Regions from separate parts of the Nocardia sp. NPDC001965 genome, predicted to be linked through region 2. Evidence: riboswitches for the same ligand, from Rfam matches in the RefSeq annotation. Region 2 holds a riboswitch; each other region holds the start of a gene.
What was found. A riboswitch is a leader RNA that binds a small molecule or an ion and turns the genes downstream of it on or off. The one in region 2 is predicted to bind S-adenosylmethionine.
Positions count from the first base shown of each region.

Region 1 (5,863 bases), on a different contig from region 2:
AGCACGCCCATCGACAGATCCAGGGTTTCCAGCCGGGCGAGCACCGCCGCCGCGGCGAGCGCGGCGCAGATATCGTCCTGGATCTCGCTGTTGCGCAGGCCCAGATGCCGTAGCGCGGGCAGCCGGTCCCCGGACAGTATCGGCGCGAGGTCGGCGATCTCGCCGTCGCCGCCGTACTCACCTGTCCCCAGCCACAAGTCCAGGCTTCGCAGGGCCGGGAGATCGCTCGCGGCGATACCGCGCAGCACGGCGCGCGACGTCCCGCCCGACTGGACCGTGAGCGATTCCAGGCAGTGGTGGGCTGTCGGCTCGAACGCCAGGCCGTCGCTGCCGCGGATACCGAATTCTCGAAGTGCGGGAAAGGCGTTCAGCAGTTCGCCGGCCGGGCCGGATCCAGGAGATCTCGTTCTCCTCCGAGGTGATATCGCCGTGGAAGAGCGCACGCAGTTCCGGCAGCCGGTCGGCCGCCGCCGCGATCGCCTCGATCACCGGTTCGCCACCGCTGTGCGGATGCGCGGCCCGGGTCACCCAGTGACCGACGATCAACGCGCTCACCCGGTGGCTGTCCACTGTGTCCAGGAAGGCGGCGAACACCTCGGCCCAACTGTGCCTACTCGTCCAGGAGCCGACGCTGATCCGCCAGGCCACCGCGTCCGCCGCGGGTAGCTCGGACCGCGGTGTACCCGCCGCGTGCGGAAAATCGAACGCGGGCAGGCCGCCGAGTTCCGCGAGATGCTTTCCGATTGCCATGACGTCCTCCGGGGCGTAGCGACAACGAGAAGGTTCTATCAGCGGTGGGTGACCGGTCGGGAACGAGCGGTGCAGGCTCCCGGGCGCGCGAGGCCGCCGGCCCCGAACCTGTCGGTGTGCGGCGTTATGTTCCCGGCAGCACGGCACGAGATTGCCGTAACGGGAGGAAATCACATGTATCGCCAGGGAGATGTCCTGATCGTCGGGGTCGCCGAGAACGAGGTGTCCGAGGCCGCGGCGGCGTGGCAGCCGGCCCGCCGGGATGCCCGGGGCCGGATGGTGCTCGCGCTCGGTGAGGTGACCGGGCACGCCCACGCTGTCGCCGCGCCGGGCACCCTGTACCCCGAACCGCACCGCTCGCACACCATGGTTCTGCATCTGCCCGAGGGCGGCCGCCTCGTGCACGAGGAACATTCCGCGATCACCCTGCCGAAAGGGTGGTACCGCGTGGTCCGCCAGCGCGAGTACGTACCCGGCTCGGTACGCATCGTCGCGGACTGACCCGGCCGGTGGAACGACGAGAAGACAGGACCGATCGAACTGTGAGCGAATTGGCCGAATGGCGGGCTCTCGCCGCCGTGACCGGCCCGGGCGACCGGGCAGCCGCCGAACGAGGGGTGCGGCTCGCCTACGAACGGGCCGGTCTGCGCGCACCCGAGCGGATCCTCTGGGCCCGTTCGCCGTTGGCGGCGGTGCGCATGCTGTCGGCGGCGGAACTGTCGCGCGAGGCCGGTGCCTCGGTGCGGGAGCGGGTGCGCAGCACCCCCTGGGCCACCGAGCGCGACCGTCTGCACACCGAACTGGGCGCCCGTGAATTCGCCGGGCACTGGCAGTCCACCGGAGCGGGGCTCTGGGAACTGATCGAACCCGTGGTGGGCCGGATCCGGGACGGTGTGGTCGCCGCGATCGCCCCCGGTTCGGCGGCACCGGCCGACGAACCGGGGCTCGCGGAGCAGGCGGAGCAGGCGGAGCAGGCGGAGATCCGGGCGCGGCTGTTGTTGTTGGACGCGGTGCTGGGACAGCACGACGCGGCCTGGTTGTGTGCCTTCGATACCGGCGCGGGTACACCGCTGGAAGGGCTGGCCGCGGTGGCGCGCGAGGCGGGATGGTGGTGGCCGTACGAGAACCTCGTCGTCATCAGTGAACGACCCACGGCGCTGTATCGCGACGAAGCCGGCCGCCTGGACCGAGCCGACGGCCCGGCAGTGGGTTACTCCGACGAGTTCGCACTCTACGCGTGGCGGGGCATGCCGGTGCCCGGTGAATTCCTCGCCGAGCTCGCTTCGCTCACCCCGGACCGGATCCGCGGCGAGGAGAACGCGGAGTTGCGCCGGGTGATGCTCGAGTTCTACGGATACGACCGGTACCTGTCGGAATCCGGTGCCGAACCCGTGCAGCGCGACGAGACCGGAATCCTGTGGCGGATCCCGCTGGCCGATGACGAGGATGTGGTGATGGTCGAGGTGGTGAATTCGACGCCCGAACCCGACGGCGCCAGTCGCACCTACTGGCTGCGGGTACCGCCGACCACGCGGACCGCTCGAGAGGGTGTCTCCTGGACGTTCGGCGTCACCGAAGCGGACTACGAACCGCTCGTGCAGACCTGACCCACCGGATCTGGAACAATCGCCCTCGTGACCGACGCCGCGACTGGAACCGACGACGATCCCGGCACCGGCAACCGTTGGGCCGGTTTCCTCCGCTGTCATCTGCCGATGGTCGTGGTTGCTGTGGTGGCGCTGATCGCCGTGGTGTTCGTCGCGCAGGATCGCTGGCGGCGTGGCGCCTTCTTCTTCGGTGGTGCCGCCCTCATCGCGGCCGCGTTCCGGTTGTGCCTGCCGACGGTTCGGGTCGGTCTGCTGGCCGTCCGCAGCAAACCGTTCGATGTGGGTGCGCTGACGTTGCTGGGCGGTGCGATCGTCTTCCTCGCCGCGACCATCAACACCCTGGGCGTGGGCTGACCGGTCCCGTCCGGACCGACCGGGAATCAGCGTCCGGCGCGCGCCAGGTTCATCGTCTGGACCAGCAGTTTGCCGATGGCCGCCGCTTCGGTGAGAAAGGCGTCGTGGCCGTCGCGGGAGTTGATGACCTCGAAATGTCGGCAACCGGGCAGCCCGTCGGCCAGTTCCTGTTGCGTGTGCAGGGGGTACAGCCGGTCGGAATCGATACCGCCGACGATGCACGGCACCTCGGTGGCGGCCATCGCGGCCTCGATACCGCCGCGGCCGCGGCCGATATCGTGCCGGTTCATCGCCTCGCTCAGCAGTACGTACGTTGCCGGGTCGAAACGCCGCCCCAGCTTCTCGGCCTGGTACTCGAGGTAGCTCTGCACCGCGTAGCGACCACCGTTGCGCGGATCCTCACCCTCCTGCGCGCTGTTCGCGAACCGGCTGTCCAGCTCGACCTCGGTGCGGTAGGTGAGGTGCGCGATCCGGCGTGCGATACCCATACCGGCCATCGGTGCGCGACCGGTGCCGTGATAGTCGCCGCCCTGCCAGTCCGGGTCGCCGGTGATGGCCGCGATCTGGGTGCTCTGGGTGCCGATCTGGTCGGCCGTGGCGCGTGGGCCCACCGCGAGGATGAGCGCGGCGGCCAGGCGTTCCGGCGCCAGCAGCATCCATTCGAGGACGCGCATACCGCCCATCGACCCGCCGACGGCCGCGGCCAGCCGGGGCACACCCAGCAGATCGAACAGTTTCAGCTCCGCGGTCACCTGATCCCGGATGGAGATCTCCGGGAAACGCGAACCCCACGGCGCGCCGTCGGATGCGAGCGAGGCCGGACCGGTGCTGCCCTGGCAGCCACCCAGCACATTGGTGGCGACGACGCACCATTCGTCGGTATCGATCGGCGCGCCGGGGCCGACCATCCCGTTCCACCATCCGGCCTGTGGATGTGCGGCGGTGGGCTCACCCGCGACATGGGAGTCGCCGGTGAGCGCGTGCTCGATGAGCACGATGTTGTCCATGGCCGGAGACAGCTCACCCCAGCGCTGCACGGCCAACCGGACCTGTGGCAACCGGGCGCCGCTCTCCAGGGTGAGTTCGCCGATATCGATATGGCCGAGGGTGCCGTCGGCCGGCGGCAACTGGGCCACGGGCCGCGCCGTGGTCGGTTCGGTACTCACCTTCACGCGCGGACTTCCGCGGAACCGATGGCCGGTGATGTCCGGAACGTATGAATGGCCGCCGTGGGGCCGGGGGTACGGGTGCCGAGGACGCCGAATGCGACCGACCGTGTCCGGCGGGTCGCTCCGGCAACGGTCGCAGCGGCGAAGCTGTGATCGGTCATATCGTGCTCCAGAAAATGGGGGATTTCTCGTCGAATCGTGAGAACGCCGCTATCAACGCGACCAGCACCGGCACAAATCGACAACCTCCTGACGTGCGCTTGCTCCCGGCTCTCGGAAGCCCGGTCATCACCCGGAGCACCCCACCGCAGCAGGAGGGTTGCCGGCCAGCGAGCCGGGGCTTGGCGCTGGCGCTCATGACCTGCCGAATATGGTAGCCGGGCGCCGATACGGATCGAAATCGGCATACGGGCCCACCGGGTAATCTTGTGGTGCGATTCACCCATGTGAGATCTCACGACCGGGGCTGGCTGCACCGTGAGACAACCACTAGCAGTACGCTCGTCTTGGTTACACCAGACGTCTCGTGGACAACGCGGGATGTATACGTTGTCTGTTGAACAGCTGGGGTCCGCTCACAAGCGTGTTCGCCTGGCCGTGCAATGAGGGCACCAGTCTTAGGAGGACACGAAGATCCATGTCCAAGATCAAGGTTGAAGGCACCGTCGTCGAACTCGACGGCGACGAGATGACGCGGATCATCTGGCAGTTCATCAAGGACAAGCTGATCCACCCGTACCTCGACGTGAACCTCGAGTACTACGACCTCGGCATCGAGTACCGCGACAAGACCGACGACCAGGTCACCGTGGATGCCGCCAACGCCATCAAACAGCACGGTGTGGGCGTGAAATGCGCGACGATCACCCCCGACGAGGCCCGGGTCGAGGAGTTCGGCCTCAAGAAGATGTGGCGTTCGCCGAACGGCACCATCCGCAACATCCTCGGCGGCACCATCTTCCGCGCGCCGATCATCATCTCCAATGTTCCGCGCCTGGTCCCGGGCTGGACCAAGCCGATCATCATCGGCCGCCACGCATTCGGCGACCAGTACCGCGCCACCGACTTCAAGGTCTTCCAGGCCGGCACCGTCACCCTCACCTTCACCCCGGAGGACGGCAGCGAACCCATCGTGCACGAAGTGGTGCAGATGCCCGAGGACGGCGGCGTCGTCATGGGTATGTACAACTTCAAGAAGTCCATCGAGGATTTTGCGCGCGCCTCCTTCAACTACGGGCTGCAGCAGAACTACCCGGTCTACATGTCGACCAAGAACACCATCCTCAAGGCCTACGACGGCATGTTCAAGGACACCTTCGAGGAAGTGTTCGAGGCCGAGTTCAAGAGCCAGTTCGAGGCGGCCGGCCTCACCTACGAGCACCGGCTGATCGACGATATGGTCGCCTCCTCCATGAAATGGGAGGGCGGTTACGTCTGGGCCTGCAAGAACTACGACGGCGACGTGCAGTCCGATACCGTCGCGCAGGGCTTCGGCTCGCTCGGTCTGATGACCTCCGTACTGCTGACCCCGGACGGGCAGACCTGTGAGGCCGAGGCCGCGCACGGCACGGTCACCCGGCACTACCGCCAGCACCAGCAGGGCAAGCCGACCTCGACCAATCCGATCGCGTCGATCTTCGCCTGGACCCGCGGCCTGGAGCATCGGGGCAAGCTGGACAACACCCCCGAGGTGATCGGTTTCGCGCAGACCCTCGAGGACGTCGTCATCAAGACCGTCGAGGGCGGGCAGATGACCAAGGACCTCGCGGCGCTGGTCGGTGGGGATCAGGGCTACCTGACCACCGAGGAGTTCCTGGCGGCACTGGACGCCAACCTGGCCCGCGCGCTGCGCTGAGGTGTCGATCGGCGTCGTTTGCGGCGCCGGGGAATCGATGCCGTGAGGTCTCGCTGTCAGCCCTACGAGGTGCGGTATGTGCTTCGAGGACCGGCGGCGGGACCTTTGTGCTGTTCCGGGGAGTTCGC
Region 1 covers NZ_JBSFDZ010000032.1:50,992-56,854, forward strand. The annotation lists gene ACWCPQ_RS29040 (hypothetical protein) at 1-443, opposite strand, end outside; gene ACWCPQ_RS29045 (hypothetical protein) at 925-1,251, shown strand; gene ACWCPQ_RS29050 (DUF6745 domain-containing protein) at 1,293-2,357, shown strand; gene ACWCPQ_RS29055 (DUF3017 domain-containing protein) at 2,466-2,711, shown strand; gene metX (homoserine O-acetyltransferase MetX) at 2,738-3,883, opposite strand; SAM riboswitch class IV at 4,132-4,242, opposite strand; gene ACWCPQ_RS29065 (NADP-dependent isocitrate dehydrogenase) at 4,518-5,735, shown strand.
Region 1: it holds a riboswitch for S-adenosylmethionine, as region 2 does, so the genes downstream of both, metX (homoserine O-acetyltransferase MetX) here and ACWCPQ_RS01865 (aminotransferase class V-fold PLP-dependent enzyme) in region 2, are expected to answer to the same signal.

Region 2 (5,863 bases):
TCTGTTTGATGATCCGGGTCGGCAATCCGGCGTCGAGCAGACCGCGGATCTGCAGGACACGGTCGACGAACCGGTCGTCGTAGCTGCGGTAACCGTTCGCGCACCGCTGGGCAGCGATCAGGCCCTGTTCCTCGTAGTAGCGCAGCAGCCGGCGTGACGTACCGGTGCGTTCTGACAGTTCGCCGATTCTCATCCCACCGACCTCGAGAGCAAGACTTGACCTTCACATCTATGTGAAGCTTCGACGATAGCCGAATGGACAACGAACTGTTCGAGTACAGCGCCATCGTCGACCGCGACCCGATCCGGTGGCCGGACGACGCCCGAGTGGCGTTCTATGTGGGTCTCAATATCGAGCACTATCAGGTCGACCTGCCCTCCACCAGTATCTTCGCCGGTACGGCAGGACAGGTCCCCGATCCGCTCAACTACGGCTGGCGCGACTACGGGCCCCGGGTGGGATTCTGGCGGATCCTGGAATCGCTGGACCGGCACGGCGTCCGGGCCAGCGCCCTGCTCAATTCCGATGTGGTGGAACGCTATCCGCGAATCATCGAAGCGGGCCGGCAACGCGACTGGGCCTGGCTTGCCCACGGCCGGAACAACTCGGTGCTCCAGGCCGAGATCCCGGCCGCGGACGAGCGCGCCTACCTGGCGGAAGTCCTCACCACCATCGAACGCGGCACCGGGAAGCGCCCGCGCGGCTGGATGGGGCCGGCGCTGTCCGAGAGTTTCCGGACCCCGGAACTGTTGCGAGAGCTGGGCGTCGACTACGTCCTGGACTGGACCAACGACGATCAGCCCTATCCACTCCGTGTTCCCGGCCTTCTCAGCGTCCCCTACTCGGTGGAATTGAACGACAACACCCTGTTCCTCGGCACCGGGCTCACCGGCCCCGATTTCGTCCGGATCGTCCGGGACCAGCTCGACCGGTTGTGGGCAGAATCCGCGGCGGGCGGCCGCGTACTGGCGCTGGCGCTGCATCCCTTCGTCACCGGGCAGGCGTTCCGGGCGCGGTATCTCGACGAGGCACTCGCCCATATCGTCGAACATCCCGGTGTGTGGGTCACCACCAGTGACGAGATCGCGGCACACTACGCGGCCACCCACGACAACGGGAAGATCAGAAGTACGTCCCGCTGAACGGATGCTCGTCCACCTCGAACAACGCGTCCGCGGCGGCCGCGGCGCCGGGCCGGTGCTCGGTGACCCGGCCCGCCAGCGCCAGATGCCGCCAGCGGGTGCCGCCGAGATAGGCGGCGGCCAATGCGGCGATATCGGCGGTGAGGTCGGCGGGCTCGTCCACCACACGCACGCCACCGGCCTCGATCCGGTAGGTGCCGGTATTGGCGGTCAGGATCGGGTCGGTGACCGCGACGACCACCGGCGGACCGGGGCGGTAGGCGCGGCGGGTCAGCGCGGCCGGCACATCGATCAACCGCAACCACGTCTCATCCCGGATATCGGTGACCCGCAACGCCCGTTCATCGGTCAACAGATGCCGGAGCGGAGCGTCGGGCGCGGTCGCGCTCAGCACCACCGCGTCGACGATATCGGCGCCGAGCAGATGCCGGACCAGACCGATATAGGCGTCCGGGGTCGTCGCGACCAGATCCTCCACGACCACCGTCCGGCGGGGGCCGCGCGTCCATTCGGGAGTTTCGGCGGCACGGTAACGGACGAACCCGTCCTCGGCACCCGCCTCCCCGTGCACGGCGACGTGACCGTGCCCCCGCAGCAGTTCCTGGAGCCGCCACCAGTACGGCGGACGATCGATCGCGCCGGTCCAGGTCACCGCCGCGGTGGCATAGATCTTGGCGGCGGCCTCCCAACTGTCGGCCGGTGCGACCAACCGGACCGGACCGCCCGCGGGCACGGTCTCGCGGAAGCGAGCCCGATGCACATCGATCTCACAGCGGGCCGAGGACCCGGCGACGCCGTACCCGAATCGCTCGTAGATTCCGCCCTGGGTGGCCCGCAGCGAGGCCACGACCTCTCCGCGCGCGGCGATCTCGTGGAGCTGCCGCCGCAGCAGCGCGGTCGCGATGCCCTGTCGCGTATGGGTGGACAGGACCCCGACATGGGTGACCGCGGCATGCGGTAGCCGATCCCCGCCCGGCGCCACCAGCCAGCTGGTGTAGGAGTTGACCGTCCCCACCAGCGCACCCGCGACGCGCGCGCCGAGGGTGCGGCCCGGTTCGTTCAGCGAATCGCCGATCTCCGCCGACAACGGCGGAATGCCGACCATCGCGGTGCGGAACACCTGTTGGGCGGTGTGCAGATCCGCCGGGTCGGTCAGTATGTCGATATCGACAGGCATAGCGGTCACTCCGGTGCTGGGTCGGGTTCGATGCGGATCTCCGGTCGAGTACATCCGCCCCATCCGGTGCCGCCGCTCGTCATATCGGGCGCAACGCTAGATCGTGCACGGGGCCGCGCCCGGTGCCGCATCCGCCGTCAGACCCGGGCGGGTCTCCGGTACCGGATCCCACCGTCCTTCGGTGCGGGCGTACTCCCAGCGCGGCCCACACGCGACCAGAGACCGCACCGCGTCGAGCAGCCGATCGATATCGGCGGCGGTGGTGCCGAGTCCGATACTCGCGCGCAACGCGGCGTCGATACCGAAACGGGCCAGCAGCGGATGCGCGCAGAAACGGCCGTCGCGCACGCCGATCGCATGTTCCGCGGACAGATAGGCCGCGACCCGGCCCGGTTCGAAGCCGGCGACGGTGAAGGCCACGATTCCGACGCAATCGGGGCTGTCGGCCCAGATCCGCAGGCACCGGACACCGTCGATGCCCGCCAGTCCGCTACGCAACCGGTGGGTGAGCGCGCACTCGTGCTCCTCGGCGGAGTCCGCGAGTCCGGTGAGCGCGTCACACGCCGCGGCCAGCGCCGCAGCGCCCAGTACATTCGGTGATCCGCCCTCGTGCCGGTGCGGAGCGAGCGCCCATGCGGCGCCGGCCGTGGTGACCTCGGTGACCGCGCCACCGCCCGCCAGATACGGCGGTGCCGCATCGAGCCAGTCCCGGCGCCCGGCCAGCACCCCGGCGCCGAACGGCGCGTACAACTTGTGCCCGGACAGGGCCAGATAGTCGATGCCCGTGGCGCACAGATCGATACGCCGGTGCGGTGCCAGTTGCGCGGCGTCCACCACGATCCGCGCACCGTGGCGATGCGCGAGCGCGGTCAGTTCGGCCAGCGGGAGCAGTTCACCGGTGACATTCGACGCGCCCGTCACCGCCAGCAGCGCGGCGGGTTGCGCGCCCAGTTCGGCATCGAGACGGCCGATGGTGGCGGCCAGCGAATCGGCCGCGGACACCACCCGGCGGCCGCGGCGGGCCCAGGGCAGGAAATTCGCGTGATGTTCGATATCGAGTACCACGGTGTCACCGGGCACACAGCCGGCCAGCAGATTCAGCGCATCAGTGGTGTTGCGGGTGAACACCACCTCCTGGTCGACGGCGCAGTGCAGAAAATCGCGCACCGTTTCCCGGGCGGTCTCGTAGCACCGGGTGGAGATCCGCGACGCGTAGCCCGCGCCCCGATGAACACTCGCGTAGTACGGCAGCAGCCCCGCGACCCGGTCGGCCACCTCCCCGAGTGCCGGGGCGCTGGCCGCGTAGTCGAAGTCGGCGTAGGCGCGGGTACCGCCCTGCACCAGCGGAACCTGCAGATCGCCACCGGATACCCGGGTGCGGGCGCAGGTGGGGTCGAGTACAGCGGTCATCATGTCATCCCTTCGTGGAGGGACTCCGGATCGCGAGTGAACGGAGTCCGCGCTTGCCGCGCTCGGTCGAGCGTCGGCCAGGTCGTCACCCGGGGCACCCCACCGCGGAGGAGGGTTGCCGGCCAGCAAGCCGGGGCTACACGCTGGCACTCATGACCTGGTGCGAGGTTGTCAGACGTCCTCCGGCTTGTCAACTCGCACTCGCGTGCTCCGCGTCCGCGGTTCGCGGCGACTCCACGTGTTCCGTTCCGGCCTCGAACCGACCGGCACGGCCACCAGGCCCGTATCCGCGTGCCGGATACGGGCCTGAAACGTCCGGAGGCGCGCCGGTCGACGGCCGCGCGAATCGCTCACGAGCCGTAGAACGGATCACCCTCGACCGATTCCGACCGGCGGCCGTCCACGCCCCGCGGGATATCGCCCTCGATCGTCACCCGGTAGAGCACCCGGTCGTGCCCGAGATGCCCGGCATCCGGGATGGCCAGATGCGCGGTCGCCCGGTTGTCCCAGAACGCCACACTGCCCGGTTGCCAGCGGAATCGGACGGTGTACTCGGTCCGCGTCGCCTCTTCCCAGAGCGCATCGAGCAGATGCGAGCTCAGGCGCGGCCCGAGATTGCGGATGTTCTTCGCCCGGCGGGTGAAGCCGGGACTCACGAACAGAGCCCGCTCACCGGTTTCCGGATGCACCCGGACCACCGGGTGGAAGGTGCGCAGCGGATTGCTCTCAATTGCCTCGGCCCGGCTGCTGCGCCGGACGGCGCGATTGTCGAAGGTGTGTTCGGCGTTCAGGTTGTCCAGGAAATCGCGCAGTTCGGCAGGCAGGTTCTCATAGGCCGCCACAAGATTCGTCCACGCGGTGTCCCCGCCGTAGGGCGGCAGGATATCGGCCCGCAGGATCGAGAAGGCGGGCGGATTCACCAGAGCGGTGACGTCGGTATGCCAGCTGCTGTCATAGGAAGTGCGTTTACGCCCGTACTGCACGTCGTAGCGACGGCTGTCGATCGGCAGGATCTCGGGAAATCCCTCCGGCGGATTGTCCTCGTACGGATGGGCCGGGGTCACCTTGCCGAATCGGCGCGCGAATGCGATCTGTTCCGCATGCCCGATGGTCTGGTCGCGGAAGAACACGACCTTCCACTTCAGCAGTGCCTGCCGTATCTCGGCGATCACTTCGTCGGACAGCTCCTGGCCGAGGTCCACACCGGCGATCTCGGCACCGGTGTACCCCGACTGTGGCAACACGGTGATCGCCGGTGTCACGGAAATAGGTTCTGTCGCTGAAATTGTCATCGGAAACCACCGCCTGATTCGCCCGGAGAAGATTGCGACGCAAGGCTATGCCCGGCCCGGTGGATCACCTGCCTATTGGGATCGGCAAGATTTTCTGCACCATCGGTCGAGCTCGTCTTCAATCTCTCTCGGCGATCGCGAATTTCGAATCATCGTGATCCGGTCCGTAGCCCGGAAAGCAGATCCGGCGCATTGTTCTCTTCGGATGCCCACCCCCGCGCCGACCGGATGCCTGCGCGCTCCCCGCACGATCCCCGAACGGAGACCATCATGTCCTATCGCGGACTGTTCCCCGGCATCGGCTGCACGGAACAGGCCGGCACGGGAATTCCCGGCTCGCATCCGGCGCGGTCCGGCGGCCGCGCCGTCTCGTTCGATCAATTCCGGGAAACAGCGCGACCGGCGCGGTCCGGCGGCCGAGCGATGCCGAATGTGGTGCCGAGTTCCGATCCGCATTTCACCGTCTATCCGGAATCCACTGTCCGGCAGCGATTCGCGCTGCCCGGGGCTCTACCGGTCGGCTGACCGTACACCGCAATCGAACAGGAGCCGCCCGAATGGCCGAATATCTCTGGTACATCCCGAATCAGGTGACACCCGGGCATCGCGGTGACGCGGTAACCGCCGACCACAACAGCCTGGAGACATTGACCGCCCAGGCGAGGGCGCTCGAAGATCACGGCTGGCGGGGCGCGTTGATCGGTACCGGCTGGGGCAGGCCGGACACCTTCACCGTCGCGACCGCGCTCGCGTCCCGGACCACGACCTTCGAACCACTGGTCGCGATCCGGCCCGGCTACTGGCAGCCCGCCCACTTCGCTTCCGCCGCCGCGAGTCTCGA
Region 2 covers NZ_JBSFDZ010000001.1:395,871-401,733, forward strand. The annotation lists gene ACWCPQ_RS01850 (MerR family transcriptional regulator) at 1-193, opposite strand, end outside; gene ACWCPQ_RS01855 (polysaccharide deacetylase family protein) at 256-1,143, shown strand; gene ACWCPQ_RS01860 (GNAT family N-acetyltransferase) at 1,124-2,320, opposite strand; gene ACWCPQ_RS01865 (aminotransferase class V-fold PLP-dependent enzyme) at 2,417-3,730, opposite strand; SAM riboswitch class IV at 3,775-3,888, opposite strand; gene ACWCPQ_RS01870 (TauD/TfdA dioxygenase family protein) at 4,081-5,022, opposite strand; gene ACWCPQ_RS01875 (hypothetical protein) at 5,293-5,547, shown strand; gene ACWCPQ_RS01880 (LLM class flavin-dependent oxidoreductase) at 5,580-5,863, shown strand, end outside.

Region 3 (5,863 bases), on a different contig from region 2:
GAGATGTGGGGACATTCGCTCCTCCCAACCATGGACCGGGAGGAGCCGGCCACAGTTCAGACCTTGTGCGGTTCGCTGGCGCGCAACATGTCCTCGCGCTCGACGACCTTGACCCGCTCGCGGCCCTCGGGCTCGCCCAGCGACCGTTCGTGCGCATCGAGCCGGTACCAGCCGGCCCAGGTGGTGAACGGGATACCCCGGCCCTCCAGGAACTCGAGTACGGCCTCGGGCTCCGGGTTCTCGGCGGGTGCGAAATTCGCGCTGTCGTCGACGAGGCAGGCGACCGTTTCGTTCGCGTCGCCCTTGGTGTGGCCGATGAGGCCGACCGGACCGCGTTTGATCCAGCCGGTCACGTAGGTACCGGGCAGGTAGCGGGCCGCGCCGTCGGCGTTCTCGTCGACCAGGACCCGGCCGGCCTCGTTCGGGATGACCCCGGCCTGGTCGTCGAAGGGCAGTTCGGAGATGTTCTGGGACAGGTAACCGACAGCCCGGTATACCGCCTGCACGTCCCATTCCTTGAAAGTGCCGGTGCCCTTGACATTGCCGGTGCCGTCGAGCTGGGTGCGTTCGGTGCGCAGGCCCACGACTTTGCCGTCCTCACCGAGGATCTCGGCGGGAGATTCGAAGAAGTGCAGGAACAGCTTGTGCGGGCGGTCACCCTGGTCGCGGATGGCCCACTGTTCGAGGGTGTTGGCAACCATGTCGACCTGCTTGGAATGCCGACGCGCGGCTTCCGAACCCTCGTCGTAATCGATGTCCTCCGGATCGACGATGACCTCGATCGTCGGGGAGTGGTCGAGTTCGCGCAGTTCCAGCGGAGTGAACTTGGCCTGCGCCGGGCCGCGGCGGCCGAACACGTGCACCTCGACGGCCTTGTTGCCCTTCAGGCCCGCGTACACGTTCGGCGGGATCTCGGTCGGCAGCAGCTCGTCACCGGTCTTGGCCAGCACGCGCGCCACATCGAGCGCGACATTGCCGACGCCGAGGACGGCGACCTTCTCCGCGTCCAGCGGCCAGGTACGCGGCACGTCCGGGTGACCGTCGTACCAGGACACGAAATCGGCCGCACCGTAGGAACCGTCCAGGTCGATCCCCTGGATCGGCAGTGCCCGGTCGGCGTTGGCGCCGGTGGAGAAGATCACCGCGTCGTAGAAGCGGCGCAGATCCGACAGCGTGATATCGGTGCCGTAGTCGATATTGCCGAGCAGGCGCACCTGCTCCTTGTCCAGCACCTTGTGCAGGGCGGTGACGATTCCCTTGATCCGCGGATGGTCCGGAGCGACGCCGTAGCGGATCAGCCCGAACGGGGCGGGCATCCGCTCGAACAGATCGATCGAGACGTCTGCATCGGATTTCATCAACGCGTCGGCGGCATAGATACCGGCCGGCCCGGCTCCGACGATCGCGATCCGAAGCGGGCGGTTCGCTTCCTTCTGCTCGGTCATCTGTTACGCGCACCCTTATCGGTCGAAAGAATCACTGGCGTTGTTGTTAGCTTAGGCTAACTTGACGCGCGGCCCGTATGCACCTACATCGCGCCGTTCGCGGGCGGCTGGTCACCGTTCGTCGTCCCACGTCCACGCGGGTAGCGCTGTACTGCGATACCCACCTCGCCCCCGATTCTATCGGGGTGCGAGCACGAACCGATCCGGGGACCAGGGATGATCGTCGGTATGAGCGATGCCGGAGGAGCCGACGAGCACGCGAGCACCGAACCGGGCGACGGTGAACGACCGCGTTCGATCACCCCGTTCATCGTGGCCGCGGTGGTCGCGGCCCTGATCCTGGGTGGTGTGCTGATCGCCGGGCTGGTGGCACCCGTTGAGAAAAATGTCACAGATTCCGACCGGATCGCCGGAGCAGTACGCGACTTCGCCCAGACGAGCAGCCGCTACGGTGCCGAACCACCGCGCGAGGCGGTGTGCCCCGGTTTCGTTCCCGCCCGCTCACCCCTGGCCGGACAACTGAAACCCGGTGAAACCGGAAACGACATCGAGATCACGAGATTCGGCCCCGTGCAGATCAACGGCGATACGGCGACCATCGAAGTGACCAGCACAGTCGACGGCGACGAGAAGACCGCGACCTGGTGGCTGTTCCACTCCGACGACGAATGGCTGGTGTGCAACCAGCCGGTGGAATGATCTCGCCCGGAGCGTCAACCGAGGTTTGACACGGCCGGGCCGGACCGGGCTAATCTCATGAATCAGGTCATGAGTGCCAGCGCCAAGCCCCGGCTCGCTGGCCGGCAACCCTCCTCCGCGGTGGGGTGCTCCGGGTGACGACCGGGCACGCATCGATCGGATGCGGCAAGTGCGGATTCGCAGGAGGTGCCACGTATGAGTTACGCAGGGGATATCGGCCCACAGCAGGCATGGGAACTGCTGACCGAGAACCCGGACGCAGTCCTGGTGGACGTGCGGACCGAAGCCGAGTGGAAGTTCGTCGGAGTACCCGACACCAGCGCGATCGCGAAGCCGACGCTGCTGGTGGAATGGGTCGACGGCACCGGCACCCGCAACGACCGGTTCGTCGACCAGTTGCGCAGCGCGCTGGTCGACCGCCCCGCCGACGCGCCTGTGCTCTTCCTCTGTCGCTCCGGCCAGCGTTCGGCCCATGCGGCCGACGCCGCCACCGCGGCGGGAATCGGCCCCTCCTACAACATCAGCGAAGGTTTCGAGGGACCGCTGGACGAACTCGGGCACCGCGGCGGCGCCGGCTGGCGCGCCCACGGCCTGCCCTGGCGGCAGTCGTGATCGGCGGCGGCTCGTTCGAACGCCCGCTCCCCGACGGAGTCGGCCCGGCGACGCTGGGCGTGCGCGGCGGACTGAGCCGGTCGGGATTCGACGAGACATCCGAGGCCCTCTACCTGAACTCCGGCTTCGTCTACGCGAGCGCCGAAGCCGCCGAGGCCGCGTTCACCGGTGACAACCCGCACTACGTGTACTCCCGCTACGGCAACCCCACGGTGAGCACCTTCCAGGAACGGATGCGACTGCTCGACGGCGCCGAAGCCTGTTTCGCGACCGCCAGCGGCATGGCGGCCGTGTTCGTCGCGCTCGGTGCGCTGCTGAAAGCGGGCGACCGGCTGGTGGCCGCCCGCAGCCTGTTCGGATCCTGTTTCGTGGTGTGCAACGAAATCCTGCCGCGCTGGGGTGTGGAGACGGTCTTCGTCGACGGTGAAGATCTCGACCAGTGGGAAACCGCCCTGGCCGAACCCGCCGCCGCCGTGTTCTTCGAAACCCCGGCCAACCCGATGCAGACCCTGGTCGATGTACGCAAAGTCTGCGAACTCGCCCACGCCGCAGGCGCGAAGGTGGTGCTGGACAATGTGTTCGCCACCCCGCTACTGCAACGCGGCTTCGAACTCGGCGCCGACGTGGTCGTCTACTCCGGCACCAAACACATCGACGGCCAGGGCCGGGTCCTGGGCGGCGCGATCCTCGGCAGCTCCGACTACATCGAAGGCCCGGTCAAGACGCTGATGCGCCACACCGGTCCCGCGCTGAGCCCGTTCAACGCCTGGACGCTGCTCAAAGGACTGGAAACCATGCCGCTGCGGGTCCGGCAATCCGCCGATTCGGCGCTGCGGATCGCCCGCTACCTGGACGAACACCCGGCAGTGAGCTGGGTCCGCTACCCGTTCCTGGAATCGCATCCGCAATACGCCCTGGCCGCCGAACAGATGAGCGGCGGCGGCACCGTGGTGACCTTCGAATTGAAGGCCGCCGCCGATCACGCCAAGAAGCGGGCCTTCGAAGTACTCAACGGGCTGCGGATCGTCGACATATCCAACAACCTGGGCGACGCGAAATCCCTCATCACCCACCCGGCCACCACCACCCACCGGGCGATGGGCCCGGAAGGCCGCGCGGGCATCGGGCTGTCGGACGGTGTCGTACGGATCTCGGTCGGCCTCGAGGACATCGAGGACCTGCTGGGCGACCTGGACAACGCGCTGTAATTTCGGCGGCGCCTCCGGCGCCGCGGGGCGGGGCCCTCGTGACCCCGGTTCTGTATCCACGGCGTCGCCTCCGGCGCCGCGGGGCGGGGCCCTCGTGACCCCGGTTCTGTATCCACGGCGTCGCCTCGGGCGCCGCGGGGCGGGGCCCTCGTGACCCCGGTTCTTCACTCCTGCACTCCTCCGCTTCGCTCCCCCGCTCCGTCGCTCCAGAACCGGGGCGGGCCCCGCCTTTGTGGTGGGCTCCGCTTCCGGCGGGGGGCGTGCGGGCCCTGTCGACCCCGCCTTGTGGCAGGCCCGGAGGAGGTGCCGCGACGCGGGGGCACGACGGTGGCTCGGGAAACCGTCCCTGAGGCAACGGACTCCTGCTGAGCAGGCCGGGTGGGGCGGTTCTCCTGGTCGAGGAGACATAGGCGGGTGGTGGAGGCGGACCGCTCCGATCAGTTCGGGATCGGGGCCGACCGGGTCGGGTGTGGAGTCGGGTCGGTCAGGTCGGGTGTGGCATCGGGTCGGTGAAGGGCGTACGGACCCGGCCCACCAGTTCGGCGACCGAGTTCAGCACCACGGTGGGCCGGTAGGGGTAGTGCTCGACCGACTTCTTCGTCGAGATACCCGAGGTCACCAGGATGGTCCGCATTCCGGCCTCCATTCCGGAGATCACATCGGTATCCATCCGGTCACCGACCATCACACTGGTCTGTGAGTGGGCGCCGATCCGGCGCAGCGCCGAACGCATCATCAGCGGGTTCGGTTTACCGATGTAGTAGGGGTCGCGGCCGGTGGCGCGGGTGATCAGGGCGGCCACCGAACCGGTCGCGGGTAGTACACCGTCGCGGGACGGGCCGGTGGGGTCGGGGTTGGTGGCGATGAACCGCGCCCCCCGTTCGACCAACCGGATCGCGGTGGTGATCGCTTCGAACGAGTAGGTGCGGGTCTCGCCCAGCACCACGTAGTCGGGGTCCACCTCGGTCAGCACGTAGCCGATCTCGTGCAGCGCGGTGGTCAACCCGGACTCACCGACCACGTAGGCGGTGCCACCCGGCCGCTGCTCGTCGAGAAAACTGGCCGTGGCCAGGGCGGAGGTCCAGATCGAGTGCTCCGGGATCTCCAGCCCGGTCTGCCGCAACCGGGCCTGCAGGTCGCGTGGGGTGCGGATCGAGTTGTTGGTCAGCACCAGGAACGGGATCTCCTCGGCCCGCAGTTCGGCGAGGAATTCGTCGGCGCCGGGGACCATATGGTCCTCGTGCACCAGTACCCCGTCCATATCGGTGAGATAGGAGAGAATCCGGTCGTCTGTGCTCACCCCATCGATTCTGCGCTCGACGGTCCGAGGAGCGGGTATGCCGCGCCCGGAGTCCGGAACGCGAGCCGAGAACGAGACCCCCGCACATTCGCACGACCCCGCTCCGGCCGGGGCGAACCTCGGCATACCCGCTTCGCCCCGGACCTGCGCGGGCGGCGGGTGGGCTCGGCCCAACTGCGCCTATTAGTGTCGGATCCGGGCCGGAAACGGTCCGACCACAACGCGACAGGAGTGGGCGCATGGGTGAGCTGAAGCTCGGGTACAAAGCGTCGGCGGAACAATTCGGACCCCGTGAACTGGTAGAGCTGGCGGTACTGGTCGAGGAACACGGCCTCGACAGCGCCACGGTCAGCGATCATTTCCAGCCGTGGCGGCACAAGGGTGGCCACGCACCGTTCTCGCTGGCATGGCTGGCCGCGGCGGGTGAGCGTACCGAGCGGATCCTGCTCGGTACCTCGGTGCTCACCCCCACCTTCCGGTACAACCCCGCGGTGATCGCACAGGCGTTCGCAACCCTGGGCTGCCTGTATCCGGGCCGGGTGATGCTGGGTGTGGGCACCGGTGAGGCGCTCAACGAGATCGCCACGGGTTACTCCGGC
Region 3 covers NZ_JBSFDZ010000007.1:86,784-92,646, reverse strand. The annotation lists gene ACWCPQ_RS13355 (FAD-dependent oxidoreductase) at 57-1,445, opposite strand; gene ACWCPQ_RS13350 (Rv0361 family membrane protein) at 1,674-2,144, shown strand; SAM riboswitch class IV at 2,210-2,322, shown strand; gene ACWCPQ_RS13345 (rhodanese-like domain-containing protein) at 2,340-2,756, shown strand; gene ACWCPQ_RS13340 (O-succinylhomoserine sulfhydrylase) at 2,753-3,964, shown strand; gene ACWCPQ_RS13335 (HAD-IIA family hydrolase) at 4,449-5,225, opposite strand; gene fgd (glucose-6-phosphate dehydrogenase (coenzyme-F420)) at 5,504-5,863, shown strand, end outside.
Region 3: it holds a riboswitch for S-adenosylmethionine, as region 2 does, so the genes downstream of both, ACWCPQ_RS13345 (rhodanese-like domain-containing protein) here and ACWCPQ_RS01865 (aminotransferase class V-fold PLP-dependent enzyme) in region 2, are expected to answer to the same signal.